DNA from 3 places in the Rhodococcus sp. GQ147 genome. Region 3 is predicted to be linked to each of the others. Evidence: riboswitches for the same ligand, from Rfam matches in the RefSeq annotation. Region 3 holds a riboswitch; each other region holds the start of a gene.
The links. A riboswitch is a leader RNA that binds a small molecule or an ion and turns the genes downstream of it on or off. The one in region 3 is predicted to bind S-adenosylmethionine.

Region 1: linked by a shared signal. The riboswitch ahead of AC6CID_RS12915 (LLM class oxidoreductase) and the one ahead of metX (homoserine O-acetyltransferase MetX) in region 3 are both predicted to bind S-adenosylmethionine.
Region 2: linked by a shared signal. The riboswitch ahead of AC6CID_RS18625 (aminotransferase class V-fold PLP-dependent enzyme) and the one ahead of metX (homoserine O-acetyltransferase MetX) in region 3 are both predicted to bind S-adenosylmethionine.

Annotation. Positions count from the first base shown of each region.
Region 1 covers NZ_JCAXDU010000009.1:202,284-207,674, reverse strand. Annotated here, with positions in the region: gene AC6CID_RS12920 (DUF559 domain-containing protein) at 93-953, opposite strand; partial or broken gene AC6CID_RS12915 (LLM class oxidoreductase) at 1,109-1,549, opposite strand; SAM riboswitch class I at 1,616-1,713, opposite strand; gene AC6CID_RS12910 (sulfite exporter TauE/SafE family protein) at 1,867-2,640, shown strand; gene AC6CID_RS12905 (bifunctional adenosylcobinamide kinase/adenosylcobinamide-phosphate guanylyltransferase) at 2,704-4,050, opposite strand; gene AC6CID_RS12900 (ABC transporter ATP-binding protein) at 4,050-4,862, opposite strand; gene AC6CID_RS12895 (FecCD family ABC transporter permease) at 4,859-5,391, opposite strand, start outside.
Region 2 covers NZ_JCAXDU010000017.1:2,071-7,461, reverse strand. Annotated here, with positions in the region: gene AC6CID_RS18625 (aminotransferase class V-fold PLP-dependent enzyme) at 1-1,298, opposite strand, end outside; SAM riboswitch class IV at 1,367-1,484, opposite strand; gene AC6CID_RS18620 (Pls/PosA family non-ribosomal peptide synthetase) at 1,650-5,391, shown strand, end outside.
Region 3 covers NZ_JCAXDU010000001.1:172,808-178,198, forward strand. Annotated here, with positions in the region: partial or broken gene AC6CID_RS00840 (IclR family transcriptional regulator) at 87-188, shown strand; gene AC6CID_RS00845 (hypothetical protein) at 302-448, shown strand; gene AC6CID_RS00850 (hypothetical protein) at 495-1,709, opposite strand; gene AC6CID_RS00855 (NADP-dependent isocitrate dehydrogenase) at 1,858-3,075, opposite strand; SAM riboswitch class IV at 3,346-3,457, shown strand; gene metX (homoserine O-acetyltransferase MetX) at 3,592-4,719, shown strand; gene AC6CID_RS00865 (DUF3017 domain-containing protein) at 4,716-5,000, opposite strand; gene AC6CID_RS00870 (bifunctional methylenetetrahydrofolate dehydrogenase/methenyltetrahydrofolate cyclohydrolase) at 5,027-5,391, opposite strand, start outside.

The DNA.
Region 1 (5,391 bases), on a different contig from region 3:
CGAGTATGCCCACCGGACGCTCGTCGTCGGTCGAGACCGACGTTGTGTTCGAAATTCACCGAAGAATCGCACACAACACCGGTCTCGACAGGTCACCCGAGGGCACCGGCGCGGTGCAACGCGCGTCGCACCCTTTCGACGAGGACTTGAGGTCGCCGATACAGCAGGTCGGCGCCGACACGCACCACGGTCCAACCGAGCTCCGACAGCAACGTATAGCGGTCGATGTCGATGGTCCGCTGTACTCGATCGGTCCAGTGCTGCGCACCGTCGTACTCGACGAGGACCCTCCACTGCTTCCAGCCCATGTCCGCGCGTGCCACGAACCGCCCACCGTCGTAGATCTCGATCTGCGTCTCCGGCACGGGCAGACCGGATCGGACGATCAGCAGCCGCGTGTGCGTCTCCGGTGGTGACGCGGCACCTCCGTCGACGAGTTCGAGAACCTTCCGTACGGACGCGAGGTGCCGAGCGCCCTTGTTCCGAGCGGCCACCGCTTCGATCTCGTGGACCTTCGTTCCGGTCGCATTGCAGAGCGCGTCCACCATTTCGACGCACCGATCGAGGTCCGCACCGCGCGCGAGGTCGAAGGCCGTTCGGGCCGGTATCGTCACCGTCATTCCGTCGACGACGCAGGATTCGATGTCGTCGACGCTGCGAACGATGATGCCCGGCGTCGAGTGCAGTTTTCCGGGTCGCACCATCTCCGCCGGCAACGACGCGTCGAGCCAACGGGTCCCGTGCACGGCGGCTGCGGACGGTCCGGCCAGTACCCCTCTACCTCCCGCCCACAGCCAGGCTGCCTTCGCGCGTAGAAGTGCGGTCGCTTCGACTCCCGGAGCAACGTACACATTGCGATGCAGCTTCACGAAGTGGTGCCGGAGTCGGTACCGCGTCACCGATCCGGCCGCCAGCGCATCGGTGCCGGCGAACGGTTCGTGGAAGTCGACCATGAGCGCGAGCGTGCCCGGTCTCCGGTCCCTCCGGTACCCCGAATCCGCCGTCTGTGGAGAACTTTCGACGTTATCCCCAGGCGCCCCGAAACGAGACCGGTGTTGTTGTCGATTTCTCGCGAGTTATCGACAACAACACCGGTCTCGACGAACGATCACGCGGCGCGGACCCGCGCCAACCCCCATTCGCGGGCCAGCAGTTCGTAGGAACGCAGACGGTCCTCGTGGCCGTGGGTGACCGAGGTGACGACGAGTTCGTCGGCGTCCGTTACTCGGCGGAGGGTGTCGAGACGCTCCGCCACCGAGCTCGGCGCCCCCACGAACTGGGTGACGATGCGGTCGTTGACGAGGGCTCGCTCCTCGTCGGTCAGCGGCGGGGTGGTCTCTGGGTCCGGGTACGGGATCGCGCCGTGGCCCGAGCGGATGCTGTGCGTCCAATGCCCGTAGGTCGACGCCAACTCGCGTGCGGTGGCGTCGTCGTCGGCGACCACCGCGTCGGCCGAGACCACCACGTAGGGCTTCCTCAGGATCGGCGACGGACGGAACGCCGACCGGTACGCCTCGACCGCTTCGACTGTCGTGCCCGGGTGGACGTGCTCACGGCGACGTTCTGTGGGCGGGAGCCATCGGAATGGGCCTTTCGGGAATGCGGGGTGTGGGAAATCGAGGGTGCAGACGTGGGTCCCGGCGGTAGCACCCGCACCCGCGTACGGGGGGTTGCTGCGACGTCGTAGAGCCAGGTCTCTCGGTCGCTCTGGATGGTCGCGGCTAAAGCTACGGAGTGCGGCACGCCGCGGAAAGGTTTCTCTCACTGTGACGGAAATCCGTTCCTCGTCGAGACCGATGTCGATGTCGACGCGGTGCCCCGGCATCGACGACAAGGCCGGTTTCGGTACGCCGTAGACTCGCCTCGGTGACCCCGCTCGAACTCTTCCTCGTCGCATTGGCCGGACTGGGCGCCGGAGCGATCAACTCCCTCGTCGGATCCGGCACTCTCATCACCTTCCCGACGCTCGTCGCGTTCGGTGTGCCCCCGGTGACCGCGACGATGTCCAACGCGATCGGCCTGGTCGCTGGAGGTGTGTCAGGCACCTGGGGGTATCGGCGCGAGCTGCGCGGGCAATGGGAGCGGCTGCGATGGCAGATCCCGGCGTCGTTCTGCGGGGCACTGGTAGGAGCGTGGCTCCTGCTCCACCTGCCCGAGACCGTCTTCGAGACGGTCGTACCCATCCTGCTCCTCCTGGCCCTTACCCTCGTCGTGTTCCAGCCGAAGATCCAGGCGTGGGTTGCCCGCAGAACCGGCGGCGACGCCGACGGCCACCTCGGACCGGTGCGGATGACACTGCTCGTCGTCGGCACTTTCGCCGTCGGCATCTACGGCGGCTATTTCACGGCGGCGCAGGGCATTCTGCTCATGGGTTTGTTCGGAGCGTTGCTGCACGACCACATCCAGCGACAGAACGCGGTGAAGAATCTGCTGTCGCTGGTGGTGAACGTCGTGGCAGCGTGCGCGTACATCCTGGTGGCGTTCGACCGGATCGACTGGACCGTGGCCGCACTGATCGCGGTGGGTTCTTTGATCGGTGGCTATCTCGGCTCGCACTACGGCCGACGCCTGTCGCCGGTCGCGCTGCGGACGGTGATCGTCGTGGTGGGGCTGATCGGTCTTTACCGACTGCTCGCCTGACGCACCACTTTCCGGAATTCACCTCTGCCGGGGTTGTCCGCAGCGTTACGAGAAGAACAGGTATCAATCCGATTTCAGAGAAATGGGAATCCCCGCCACCACGAGAGTTGCCGACTCACTGGCCTCCGCGACCCGCGCATTGAGCCGGCCAAGCATGTCGCGGAACAATCGGCCCGAAGAGGTCGCGGGCACCACTCCGCTACCGACCTCGTTGCTCACGGCGACCACCGGCACCGCACACTTCCGCCACGCCGCGATCAACTCGTCCACATCGGAGTGGACAGGGTCGAGGTCGCCATCATCCCAGACACCGTGGATATCGAGCCGTGCCGTCAACCACGTTCCGAGACAATCGATCAGCAGCGGTTCCGTAGCGGTGCACAGCACCTCGGCGACATCGACCGTCTCCACCGTCGACCATGAACCGGGACGTCTTTCCCGGTGCAGTGCAACACGTTCCGCCCACTCCGCGTCACCCTCTCGTGTCCCGCCGGTGGCGACGTAGGTGACGGACGGGCAGGACGCGAGTAGTTCCTCGGCGTGCCGCGACTTGCCCGACCGCACTCCCCCGAGAACCAGCGTCCGATGCGGCACGACCGGAGTGCCTTCACCCACGTAGACCACCTCACCGTCACGACCGGGACGAGCATCCACCTGCTGCAGACGATTCCGCAGTTCGTCGATGGGCGGATTGTGGTGGCCCAGATGCACTGCGACCACCTCGGTGTTCTCGGTGACGGCACCGACACCGCGCAGACCATCCACCATCGCGCCGAACTCGGGCAGGCCGAGGTGACCCTCGGACCGTTCGGAACGGTCGCCGAAGGTTTCCTCGAGGAATACCGCGTCGAACCGGGCGTCGCGCACGGCCTCGAACCACTCGGCGAGCCACATCCCGGTGTCGCACGCCCACAGCAACCGCGACCCGCCCGGGCCCGACAGGTCGTACAGCACCGCGTCGCCGTCGCGGAAGACCTTGTGCCGTGCGGGAAGAACGCGCACCGAGTAGTCGCCGACGGTGAGCGAGTCCCCCGGCTCGACCGGCACGAAACGCACCGGCGCGTCGGGAGCCACCCAGGGTCTACAGGTGTCGAGCGCGTCGGCGGGACCTATCACATCGAGTTCGACGCCGGCGGCCACCCACGACCGGAACAACAATGCCTGCGGGCCCAGATGATCTGCATGGGCGTGGGTCAGGAGGATATGCCGCACCTGCGCCAGCGACCTGCCGTGCCGCACGGCCGCGCGGGGCGCCTCAGGACCGCAGTCGAGCATCAGCACATCGTCGACGAGTGCCGCGGTCTGCCCGCGGATCTCGCCGCGACGCGCGGCATCCGCGCAGGATGCACACGTGCAGAACGGGTTCGGCCACCCGTCCGCCGCGCCGGTTCCCAGGAGCACGACTTCCATCAGCGGTCCTTCGTGCTGTCGCGGAGCGGGAGGACGGCGCGACCCGCCGGGCGGTCGAGGATCTCGACGCGGGCGCCGTAGACCTGCGCGATGCGTTCGGCGGTGAGGACGTCGTCGGGCGCTCCGTCGGCGACGACGTGCCCGCGATCGAGCAGTACGAGCCGTTCCCCGTATTGGGCGGCGGAGGTCAGGTCGTGCATCGCGGCGATGACGGTGAGGTCGCCTTCGGTGCGCATCGAATCGACGAGTTCGAGTACCTGCTGCTGGTGTCCGATGTCGAGTGCGCTGGTGGGTTCGTCGAGGAGCAGCACCCGCGGTTGCTGGGCGAGAGCGCGTGCGAGCACGACGCGCTGCAGCTCACCGCCGGACAGTTCGGTCGCGAGTCGCGGTGCGAACGCTTCGAGCTCGAGCCGTTCTACGATCCGGTCCACCACCTCGCGGTCGTGCGCGGTCTCGGATCCGAAGCGCGGGATGTGCGGGGTGCGGCCGAGATGGATCAGTTCCCTGACGGTGACACCTTCCGGCACCACGGGGCGTTGCGGCATCAGCGCGACCGCGCGTGCCATGTCCCGACGTCCGGCGCGCCCCGGCACGATGTCGGCGACCTGCAGGTGACCGGTGGCCGGCACGAGACCGGCGAGGACGTGCAGCAGGGTGGTCTTGCCCGACCCGTTGGGTCCGACCAGCGATAGCCAGGAGCCGGCGGTGACGTTCAGGTCGATCCCGTGCAGCACCTCGACGCCACCGCGTTCGGCGCTGAGCTGCCGGCACGACACCGTCATGGTCGGGGTGGTGAGAACATCGCTCTTCATCGGACACCTCGGCTCCGTCTGAGCACGACGAGGAAGAAGGGCGCCCCGATCGCCGCGGTGACGACACCGATCGGCAGTTCGGCGGGCGACATGACGGTGCGGGCCAGGACGTCCGCGAGGACGAGGAAGGACGCACCCACCAGCAGCGACAGCGGCAGCAGGAGACGGTGGCCGGGTCCGGCGAGCAGCCGGACCGCGTGGGGGACGACGATGCCGACGAACCCGATGAGACCGCTCGCCGAGACGACGGCCGCGGTTCCGAGGGTCGCGACGCAGACGAGCAGCAGCCGCACGCGCGCCGGGTTGATCCCGAGGCTCGCGGCTTCGACGTCGCCGACCGCCATGACATCGAGTGTGCGCCGATGCAGCGCGATGATCGCGACGGTGACCACGACGTACGGCAGGACCACGACGACGTCGGACCAACCGTCGGTGGACAGGCGGCCGAGCATCCACGAGTACACCTGCCGCAGGGTGTCGTCGTGCAGCTGCATGAAGAACGTCTGGATCGCGTTGGCGAAGGCCGCGA
Region 2 (5,391 bases), on a different contig from region 3:
GCGTCGCCGTCGGTCGCTCCGAGGCCGGGACGCGTCTCCGGCGAGGGGTTCCACACGCCGGCGGTCTTCGCGTGCACCCACGTCGGCCCGTTCTCGACCAGCAACCGGAGCGCTCCGAGGAGCCGCTCGACATCGTCGGACGAGCTGCCGAGTCCGAGCGACGCCCGGACGGCTCCGCCGGCACGACCGACCCGCGCGAGCAGCGGGTGGGCGCAGAAGCGTCCGTCACGGACGCCGATGCCGTACTCGGCGGACAGATAGGAGGCGACGTGGCCGGGCTCGTAGCCGTCGACCGTGAAGGTGACGATCCCGACACTGTCGGCCGAATCGTTCCACAGCCGAAGCACTTCCACGCCGTCGATGGCCTGCAGACCGTCGACGAGCAGGGCGCACAGGGCCTCCTCGTGACGGATCACCGCGTCGGCGTCGAAACCGGCGAGCGCATCGCACGCGGCGGCAAGGGCGGCGACGCCGAGCACGTTGGGGGTGCCGGCCTCGTGACGCGCAGGGGCGCAGGACCATTCGGTGTGATCGAGGCGCACCTCGCGCACCGCGCCGCCACCGGCGAGGTACGGCTCGGCGGCGTCGAGCCAGTCTCGGCGGCCGACGAGCACTCCCGCACCGAACGGCGCGTACAGCTTGTGGCCGGAGAAGGCGAGGTAGTCCACACCGAGCTCGACGAGATCGACACGGCGATGGGGCACGAGCTGCGCACCGTCGACGAGGATCCGGGCACCGGAAGCGTGTGCGAGCTCGGCGAGTTCGGCGATCGGCAAGACCTCACCGGTGACGTTGGAAGCACCGGTGACGGCGAGCAGGGCCGCGGGTGCGCGCTGCAGTTCGACCGCGAGACGCCATACCGTCTCGGAGACGGTGTCCGCGGCCTCGACGATGCGAGAGTTCTTCCAGGGCAGCAGATTCGCATGGTGCTCGATGTCGAGCACCACGACATCGCCGGGCACCGCACTCGCGAGCAGGTTCAGCGAATCGGTGGTGTTGCGCGTGAAGACAACGACCTGGTCGTCGGCCGCGCCGACGAAGCGCGACACGGAGGAGCGGGCGTCCTCGTAGGCGGTGGTGCTGATCCGCGAAGCGTATCCGGCGCCGCGGTGCACGCTCGCATAGAAGGGCAGCAGCTCGGTGATGCGGTCGGTGACGGCGGACAGCGCCGGTGCGCTCGCCGCGTAGTCGAAGTTCGCATAGGTGCAGGTACCCCCCTGGACGAGCGGAACCTGCACGTCACAGCCGGAAACGGTGGCAAAGGGAGCGATGCAGGTGGTGGTGGCTACAGCAGTCATGACAAATCCCTTGTGTACTCGGGGACCCGCCGGTGACGCCTACGACGGAGAATTCTCGTCGCCGGCGGAGTCCGCGCTTGCCGTGTCCGGTAGTGGATTCACGGCCCGGTCGTCACCCGGAGCACCCCACCGCGGTTGGAGGGTTGCCGACCAGCTAGCCGGGGCTTGACGCTGGTACTCATGACCTGGCGAAGAGAATGGCAGGACGACCGGGCCGTGTCAACCCCGCACAGCTCCGCGTCGCCCGGCACCGCACGACGCCGACACGCGTTCTGCGCGCCGAACGTTCACCTGCCGTCCACCCGGACGTGAGATAACCGGAAGCACCATCGAGCAGAAGGACCCGCGGAATTGCCAGCCATAACCTCGACCCCCGTCGGCCGGTCCCCCATCCCCGACGAGTTCCTCCGCGCGTCGCACACTCCACCCGCCCGCACCCTCGTCGACCTGCTGCGGAGCACTGCCGAAGCACATCCCGACGCCCCCGCGATCGACGACGGCGCGACGGTCCTCGAATACGCCGAACTGGTCGAGGCGGTGATCGCCGGTGCGTATGCGCTGAACGACGCGGGCGTCGGGGCCGGCGACAGGGTCGGGGTCCGCATGACCTCCGGGCGCAGCGACCTGTATGTGACGATTCTCTCCATTCTCGCCGCGGGCGCCGCGTACGTCCCCGTCGACGCCGACGATCCCGACGAGCGGGCCGAACTCGTGTTCTCGGAAGCGCAGGTCACCGCCATCGTCACGGACGAGGGCATCGGACCGGGCACGGCCGCGCCGTCGGGCACCCCGGTGGTGCGGGGCCCGAACCTCGATGACGACGCGTGGATCATCTTCACCTCCGGTTCAACCGGAACACCGAAGGGTGTCGCCGTCACCCACCGCAATGCGGCGGCCTTCGTCGACGCGGAAGCGCGAATGTTCTGCCAAGGGGAGCCGCTCGGTCCCGGCGACCGGGTCCTGGCCGGGCTGTCCGTGGCGTTCGACGCCTCGTGCGAGGAGATGTGGCTCGCCTGGCGGCACGGCGCCTGCCTGGTTCCGGCGCCCCGCGCGCTCGTCCGCTCCGGCATGGACCTCGGGCCGTGGCTCGTCTCGCGCAACATCAACGTCGTCTCCACGGTGCCCACCCTCGCGGCGATGTGGCCGGCCGAAGCCCTCGAGGCGGTGCGTTTGCTCATCTTCGGTGGTGAGGCCTGCCCACCCGATCTCGTCGAACGTCTCGCGGTTCCGGGACGCGAGGTGTGGAACACCTACGGCCCCACCGAGGCGACGGTCGTGGCCTGCGCGTCGCTGATGGACGGCACCGGACCGGTCCGCATCGGCCTGCCCCTCGACGGATGGGATCTCGCCGTCGTGGACGCCGACGGCAACCCCGTCGAGGAGGGCGCGACCGGTGAACTCGTCATCGGTGGTGTCGGCCTCGCGCGCTACCTCGATCCGGCGAAGGACGCCGAGAAGTACGCTCCGATGCCCACGCTCGGCTGGGACCGCGCCTACCGCAGCGGTGATCTCGTGACGCTCGACCGCGCCGGTCTGCTGTTCCAGGGACGCGCCGACGACCAGGTCAAGATCGGTGGCCGCCGCATCGAACTCGGCGAGGTCGACAACGCACTGCAGAACCTGCCCGGCGTGGCGGGCGGTGCGTGCGCGGTCCGCAAGACGGCCGCGGGACATTCGATCCTCGTGGGATACCTCGCCTCCACCGATCCGGACTTCGACATCGCGTCGGCCCACGACCTGCTGTCCGAACAACTCCCGGCCGCGCTCGTCCCCCGACTCGCGCTCGTCGACGAACTGCCCACCCGCACGTCCGGCAAGGTCGACCGCAACGCTCTGCCGTGGCCGCTGCCCGGCGCCGATGCCGACTCGGTGGAAGCACTCGGTCTCGATCCCACCGCCGAATGGGTCGCCGAACTGTGGACCGACATCCTCGGCGCCCGGATCGAGGGCGTCGACGACGACTTCTTCGAACTCGGCGGTGGTTCCCTCGCGGCGGCGCAACTCGTCACGGCGCTGCGGAGCCGGTATCCGGAGATGACCGTCGCAGAACTGTACGACCACCCGAGGCTCGGATCGCTCGCCGTCTATCTCGACGAACTCGCACCGACGGAAGCGGCGACACCGCGAGAGGTGATGCCGGTGCCGCGACTCGCCCAGCTCGGGCAGATCGCGGTGACCGCCGTCCTCACCACCCTCACCGGACTGCAGTGGGTGACCTGGCTGGCGATCCTGAACAACATCGTCGCGCTCGTCGTCGACGTGCCGTGGACCGTCACCCTGTCGTGGTGGTGGGTCGCGCTCGGTGTCCTGCTGTTCCTCACGCCCGTCGGGCGCATGGCGATCTCCGTCGCGGGTTCGCGTCTGCTCCTGCGCGGCATAGAGCCCGGAAGCTACCCACGCGGTGGGAGCGTCCATCTCCGGCTGTGGACGGCTCTGCGACTGTCCGAGGCCGTGGGTGCCGTGAACATCTCGAGCGCTCCCTGGATGCGGCAGTACGCGCGGGCGCTGGGAGCGAAGGTCGGCCGCGACGTCGACCTGCACAGTCTTCCACCGGTCACCGGTCTCCTCGAACTCGGCGACGGGTGTGCCGTCGAGCCGGAGGTGGACCTCGGCGGCTACTGGGTGGACGGCGACCTCGTCCACATCGGAAGCATCCGGATCGGTGCCGGCGCCACGGTGGGCGCCCGCTCGTTCCTGGCCCCCGGCGCGCGGATCGGTAAGGACGCCGAAGTGGAGGCCGGATCCGCGGTGTTCGGTCGCGTGAAGGCCGGGCAGAACTGGTCGGGCTCCCCCGCCCGCAAGGCCGGCAAGGCCGACCGGCCGTGGCCCGCCGCGACACCGCCGCGGGGCGGCAGGTGGGTGCCGGTCTACGCGCTGTCGTCGATCCTGCTCGGCGGTCTGCCCGTCGTCTCGATCGCCGCCGGGGTCGCGCTGCTCGTGTGGTGGGTGCACGACACCCCCACCGTCTCCGACGCCGTGGTGCACTCCCTGGCGATGCTGCCCGTCGCGGCGCTGCTGACGATGTTCGTCTTCGCCCTGCTCACCCTGACGGCCGTGCGACTGCTTGCCGTCGGGATGACCGAGGGCTGGCATCCCGTGCGCAGCCGCGTGGGCTGGCAGGTGTGGTTCACCGAGCGCCTCATGGACTCCTCACGCACCTTCCTGTTCCCGCTCTACGCGTCGATGCTCACCCCGATCTGGCTCCGATTGCTCGGCGCCGACATCGGTAAGGACGTCGAGGCGTCGACCGTGCTGATGGTTCCCAAGTTCACCAAGGTCGCCGATGGAGCGTTCCTCGCCGACGACACGATGGTCGCCTCCTACGAACTCGGCGGCGGGTGGCTGTACATCTCGCATGCGAAGGTCGGCAAGCGTGCCTTCCTCGGCAACTCGGGTATGGCGGCGCCGGGTCGGCGCGTCCCGAAGCACGGGCTCGTCGCGGTGCTCTCCGCGGCTCCGGAGAAGGCGAAATCCGGCTCGTCGTGGCTGGGCAGTCCCCCGGTGCGCCTGCGGCGCGCAAGCGGTGACAGCGACGCGAGCCGCACCTTCGCACCGCCGCTGAAACTGAAGATCGCGCGCGGCGCGGTGGAGACCTTCCGGCTCGTGCCCATGGTCGTCACCTACGGCATCGGGCTCGGTGTGCTCTTCGCACTCAACACCCTCGCCGTGCACTGGGGCTATCTCGCCGCTGCGCTGCTGGGCGGTCTCGTGCTCATGGTGGCCGGAGCCGTGGCGTGCCTCGTGACCGTGATCGCGAAATGGCTCGTCGTCGGTCGGATCGGACGCGTCGAGCACCCGCTGTGGAGTTCGTTCGTGTGGCGCAACGAGGTCTCCGACACCTTCGTGGAGACCGTGGCGGCACCGTGGTTCGCCCGGGCCGCGGCGGGCACCGCCGTGATGAACCTGTGGCTGCGCGCGCTGGGGTCGAGGATCGGGCGCGGTGTGTGGTGCGAGAGCTACTGGCTGCCCGAGGCCGACCTGGTGTCCCTGGGCGACGGTGCGACCGTCGAACGCGGTTGCGTTGTACAGACCCACCTGTTCCATGATCGGATCATGTCCATGGACACCGTGACCCTCGGCGCCGGCGCCACGC
Region 3 (5,391 bases):
CTGCACGGTTAAATCTACTGGGGAAACACTCATGTGTTCCATTCTGCGGATTGTTCGGACTGTTCTGTGGGCCTGGAGTGACTCGCATGACACAGGCATCGACGGTCGCTGGAGCCGACGGCGGCGTGCGGAGCGTCGCCCGCGCGTTCGATCTGCTCAACGCATTCGACGCCGAGCACCCGATCCGGACGCTGCGCGAACTCGTCGGGATCACCGGGCTCCCCAAGTCGACGGTGGTGGACTGGCCGCTCTCGGATCGACCACCGAGATCACCGTCCGGGTCCGCCGTGCAGGCGAGATCGTGTGGGAGGGCACGGCGCTCTCCCGGATCGACACTCCCCTCGAGTGGGAATGGCTGCGCGCCGGGGGTCTGTTCGGCCACCTGCTGACCGAGCAGACGGAGCGGCAGCGCGCTACGCACCGCGATCCGGTGGGCGCGCACCGGTAGACGAGTGGATCGACGGGGCCGTCCTCCGAGGAGGACGTCCCCGTCGTCATGTCCGGTCCGCCGGAGCGACACGGGCGACGGTGCGCGCCCGCACGATCAGATGACGGAGCGGCGGGACGGAACCCTCCGCTCGACCGTTTCTCCGACCACCGTCGAGCTCGGCGCGCCGCACCCGGTACCGCTCGCGCAGCACCGCGGCGCGCAGGGCGGCGGTGACACCCGGAAAGCGACCCCGACGGCCCACCCCGACGGTGCCGAGGAGCAGGACGGCGGCCGGCAGGATTATCCAGGCGTACAGGACGGCGGCGGAGGCGATCGCCTCGGCGACGGCGTCCTCGTCGAGTGCCGCCCACACGATTCCCGCACCGACCACGACGTAGAGGGTGCCACCCAACGCCGCGGCCAGGACCGCGCCGACGTATCGGCGGAGCAACCAGCAGCGGACCGTCCACAGCACGAGGACGACGGCCGTGAACATCGTGATCGCGGACGTGACCACCACGAAGACCATGTCCGAGGAATCCAGGAAGGGCCCGGAGCCCGACTCGTCGTCGAACACCACGATCATGAGGAGCCCCGTCACCACCGTGACGACGGCCAGGACCGCGAGTTCGACGGCGAGCGCCGCGAAGGGGTGGCCGGCGACCCGCGGGTCGCCCGGTCGCAGCCTCGCCGCCGTGGCGAGCAGTTCACGTCGGCGCAGCAGCGACGCCTCCCGGCGCAGACGACGGCGGGCACCGACGCCGCGTTGGGTCGCGAGGAACAGGTCCTGGCTGAGTACCACGATCACGAAGACCGCCGGGAACAGCAGCAGCGCCGCCAGATCCACGGAGTGCGGGAGACCGTCGAGCAGCGCTGCGACGAAGGTCATCGTCGCTCCCACTCCGAAGACCGACCCGCACAGTTCGAGGTGCTCGAGGCGCAACGCCTCGGTCGATCGGGACGAACCCTCGGCGGCGATGACCGGTCCGAGCGACCACGCGATGAGATTGAGCGCGATGACGAGGGCGGCGAGCACCCCGAGGACGGCGGCGGCCTCACCCATCGTGAGGGTGGTGAGCACGCCGCTGCGCACCGGCGTGGACCGGTCGTAGGCCAGTTCGTCGGTGCGGCGGGCGATCGCGTGGATCAGATTCGGCGCGAGCGCGACGGGCAGGTAGGCCAGCGCCGAGCCGAACATCAGCGCCCACACCCGGGTCCAGAAGCGCCGGCGGGCATGCGCCCCGCCGCGACCTTCGGAGTCGGCACCAGTGGTGGTCACGGCCGTCCTCCTCCCGGGCACTACGGCGGTGATGCGACTGACAGTGGTACACGGAACGGTAGCCCGTGCCCGGAGTGCTCGGGAAACACGACACGGGACGCCCGGTGCGGGCGTCCCGTGTTCGTGCTGCCGAGAAACGAGCCGAAGGTCAGGCGCGAGCCTTCTGCAGGTTCTCGTCGAGTGCGCCGAGGAACTCCTCGGTGGTCAGCCAGCCCTGCTCCGGGCCGACGAGCAGTGCGAGGTCCTTGGTCATCTGACCGGCTTCGACGGTCTTGATGACGACGTCCTCGAGCTGCTGCGCGAACTCGATGACCTCGGGGGTGTTGTCCAGCTTGCCGCGGTGCTCGAGGCCGCGGGTCCAGGCGAAGATCGACGCGATCGGGTTGGTCGACGTCGGCTTGCCCTGCTGATGCTGGCGGTAGTGCCGCGTGACGGTGCCGTGTGCGGCCTCCGCCTCGACGGTCTTGCCATCCGGGGTCATCAGGACGGAGGTCATCAGCCCCAGCGAGCCGTAGCCCTGGGCAACGGTGTCGGACTGGACGTCGCCGTCGTAGTTCTTGCAGGCCCAGACGTAGCCGCCCTCCCACTTGAGGGACGATGCGACCATGTCGTCGATGAGGCGGTGCTCGTAGGTGAGACCGGCGGCGTCGAACTCCGCCTTGAACTCTTCCTCGTAGATCCGCTGGAACTCGTCCTTGAACATGCCGTCGTAGGCCTTCAGGATCGTGTTCTTGGTCGACAGGTAGACCGGGTAGTTGCGCTGCAGGCCGTACGAGAGCGAGGCGCGCGCGAAGTCCTGGATGGACTTCTTGTAGTTGTACATACCCATGACGACGCCGCCGTCCTCGGGGATCCGGCAGACCTCGTGCTGGATCGGCTCGCTGCCGTCCTCGGGCGTGAAGGTGATGGTGACGGTGCCCGGGCGGTCGACCTTGAAGTCGGTGGCGCGGTACTGGTCGCCGAACGCGTGGCGGCCGACGATGACGGGCTTGGTCCAGCCCGGAACCAGACGCGGCACGTTCGAGATGATGATGGGCGCGCGGAAGATGGTGCCGCCGAGGATGTTACGGATGGTGCCGTTGGGCGACCGCCACATCTTCTTCAGGCCGAACTCCTCGACACGCGCTTCGTCGGGGGTGATGGTGGCGCACTTGACGCCGACGTTGTGCTTCTTGATGGCGTTCGCCGCATCGACCGTCACCTGGTCGTCGGTGGCGTCGCGGTTCTCCACGCCGAGGTCGTAGTACTCGAGATCCACGTCCAGGTACGGGTGGATCAGCTTGTCCTTGATGAACTGCCAGATGATGCGGGTCATCTCGTCGCCGTCGAGTTCGACGACCTTACCTTCAACCTTGATCTTGGACATATGCGTTTCGTGTCCTCCTAGGACGTTTCTGTAGGTCCCCAATCGACCGCACTTTGTGGGTGCGGTCGCCGTCGGCTCGCGAGCAGCGAGCATGGCCGTGTCCACGTCCTGAACCGCGGCCAAACATGACAAGCGTACTGCTATTACCGACGACCGCAAAGCGCCTCGTTCCACCCTCACGCCCTACCGACCGGTAACTTTCCTGCTGGTCAGGGATGTTCAGAGGGTGCATAAAGACCCTGCAACGGAGAGTCGCTAGACTGCCGGGAAAGTCATGAGTGCCAGCGTCAAGCCCCGGCTTGCTGGCCGGCAACCCTCCGACCGGGGTGGGGTGCTCCGGGTGATGACACGGTCGGTGGAACCCCACCGACAAGCCTGTTGTCGGGAGGACTGAGATGATGATGTGCTGTCGCACCCAAGCCACGATCACACCTCCCATCACCGCCGGAAGGACACGATGACCGACATCCGCAGCCGGCGCTGCCAGCCCACCGCGAGCCTCGAGGCGGTCATCTCTTGACGGCGGGCACCGAGCGGCGTCGCGTCGAACTGCCCCCGGCAGACGGACGCCTCGACACCATCGACATCGGCGATCTCGCGCTCGAGAGCGGCGAGACGCTGCCGAACGTCACCGTCGCCGTGCAGAGGTGGGGCGAACTGTCCCCCGCCCGCGACAACGTGGTGCTCGTCGAACACGCCCTCACCGGCGACTCGCACGTCACCGGCCCCGCCGGACCGGACCATCCGTCCCCCGGCTGGTGGTCGGGCATGGTCGGCCCCGGTGCTCCGATCGACACCGACCGCTGGTGCGTGGTTTCGACGAACATTCTCGGCGGGTGCCGCGGCACCACCGGCCCCGGCAGCACCGCACCCGACGGCAAGGCCTGGGGATCCCGCTTCCCGCTGATCACCGTGCGCGACCAGGTGGCGGCCGAGGTGGCGCTGCTCGACAGGCTCGGCATCGACGTCCTCGCCGCCGTGACCGGCGGATCGATGGGTGGCATGCGCACCCTCGAGTGGATCATCGCGTACCCGGAGCGGGTGCGAGCGTCGCTCGTCCTCGCCACCGGTGCCCGCGCGACCGCCGACCAGATCGGCACCCAGACCGCGCAGATGGCTGCCATCACGGCCGACCCCGACTGGCAGGGCGGCGACTACTACGGCACGGGGCGGCGTCCCGAAGCCGGACTCGCCATCGCCCGGACCATCGCGCACCTCACCTACCGGACCGAACTCGAACTCGACACGCGCTTCGGGAATCTACCCCAGGACGACGAGGACCCGTGGCGCGGCGGCCGGTACGCCGTGCAGAGCTATCTCGAGCACCAGGCGCGTAAGCTCGTCGCGCGTTTCGATCCCGGTACCTACGTGGTGTTGTCCGACGTGATGAACCGGCACGACGTCGGGCGCGGACGCGGCGGCGTCGAGGCCGCACTCGCGTCCACCCCGGTCCCGACGATCGTCGCCGGCGTCGACTCCGACCGCCTGTACCCGCTGCGCCTGCAGCAGGAGATCGCCGATCTGCTCCCGGGATCGGGCGACCTGCGTGTGCTCGTCTCCCGCGACGGACACGACGGATTCCTCACCGAGGCCGACGAGGTCGCGAAGCTCCTCGTCGAACTGATGAAGCTCGCCGAGGGCTAGTCGGTTCCCAGCGGGTCGATCGACGCGGCGAGCGCCACCACGATTCCGCCGACGACCATCATCGAGGCGACGTCGAACGCCTTGCCGCGTACCGCGAGGACACCGACCTTGTCCTCGTCGAGAGCCCAGCGGAACAGGCCGGCGAGGATGGTGGCGCCGCCGAAGACGAACGCTCCGCGTCGCCACCGGTCGGCGATCACCAAGATCACCGCTGCCGCGATCACCAGGGTGACCGCGAGCAGCGGCAGGTTCAGACGCGTGAATCGCATAGCCTGAGCCATCTCGTCTCCCGGGGTCGTCGACCCGCTTATCGGGTCGCGAGCAGCTCGGCCCGCTCCACGACGTTGGTCAGCAGGAAGGCGCGGGTGAGCGGTCCGACGCCACCGGGGTTCGGGGACACGAAGCCCGCGACCTCGCGCACGTCCGCGGCGACGTCGCCGCGCAGTCCGTCCTCGGTGCGGGAGACACCCACGTCCAGCACAGCGGCGCCGGGCTTGACCATGTCCGCCGTCACCAGCCCGGGAACACCTGCGGCGGCGACGATGATGTCGGCGCGACGCACCTCTGCAGCGAGATCACGAGTGCCGGTGTGGCAGAGGGTGACCGTCGCGTTCTCCGAACGACGGGTCAGCAGCAGACCGATCGGGCGGCCGACGGTGACGCCACGACCGA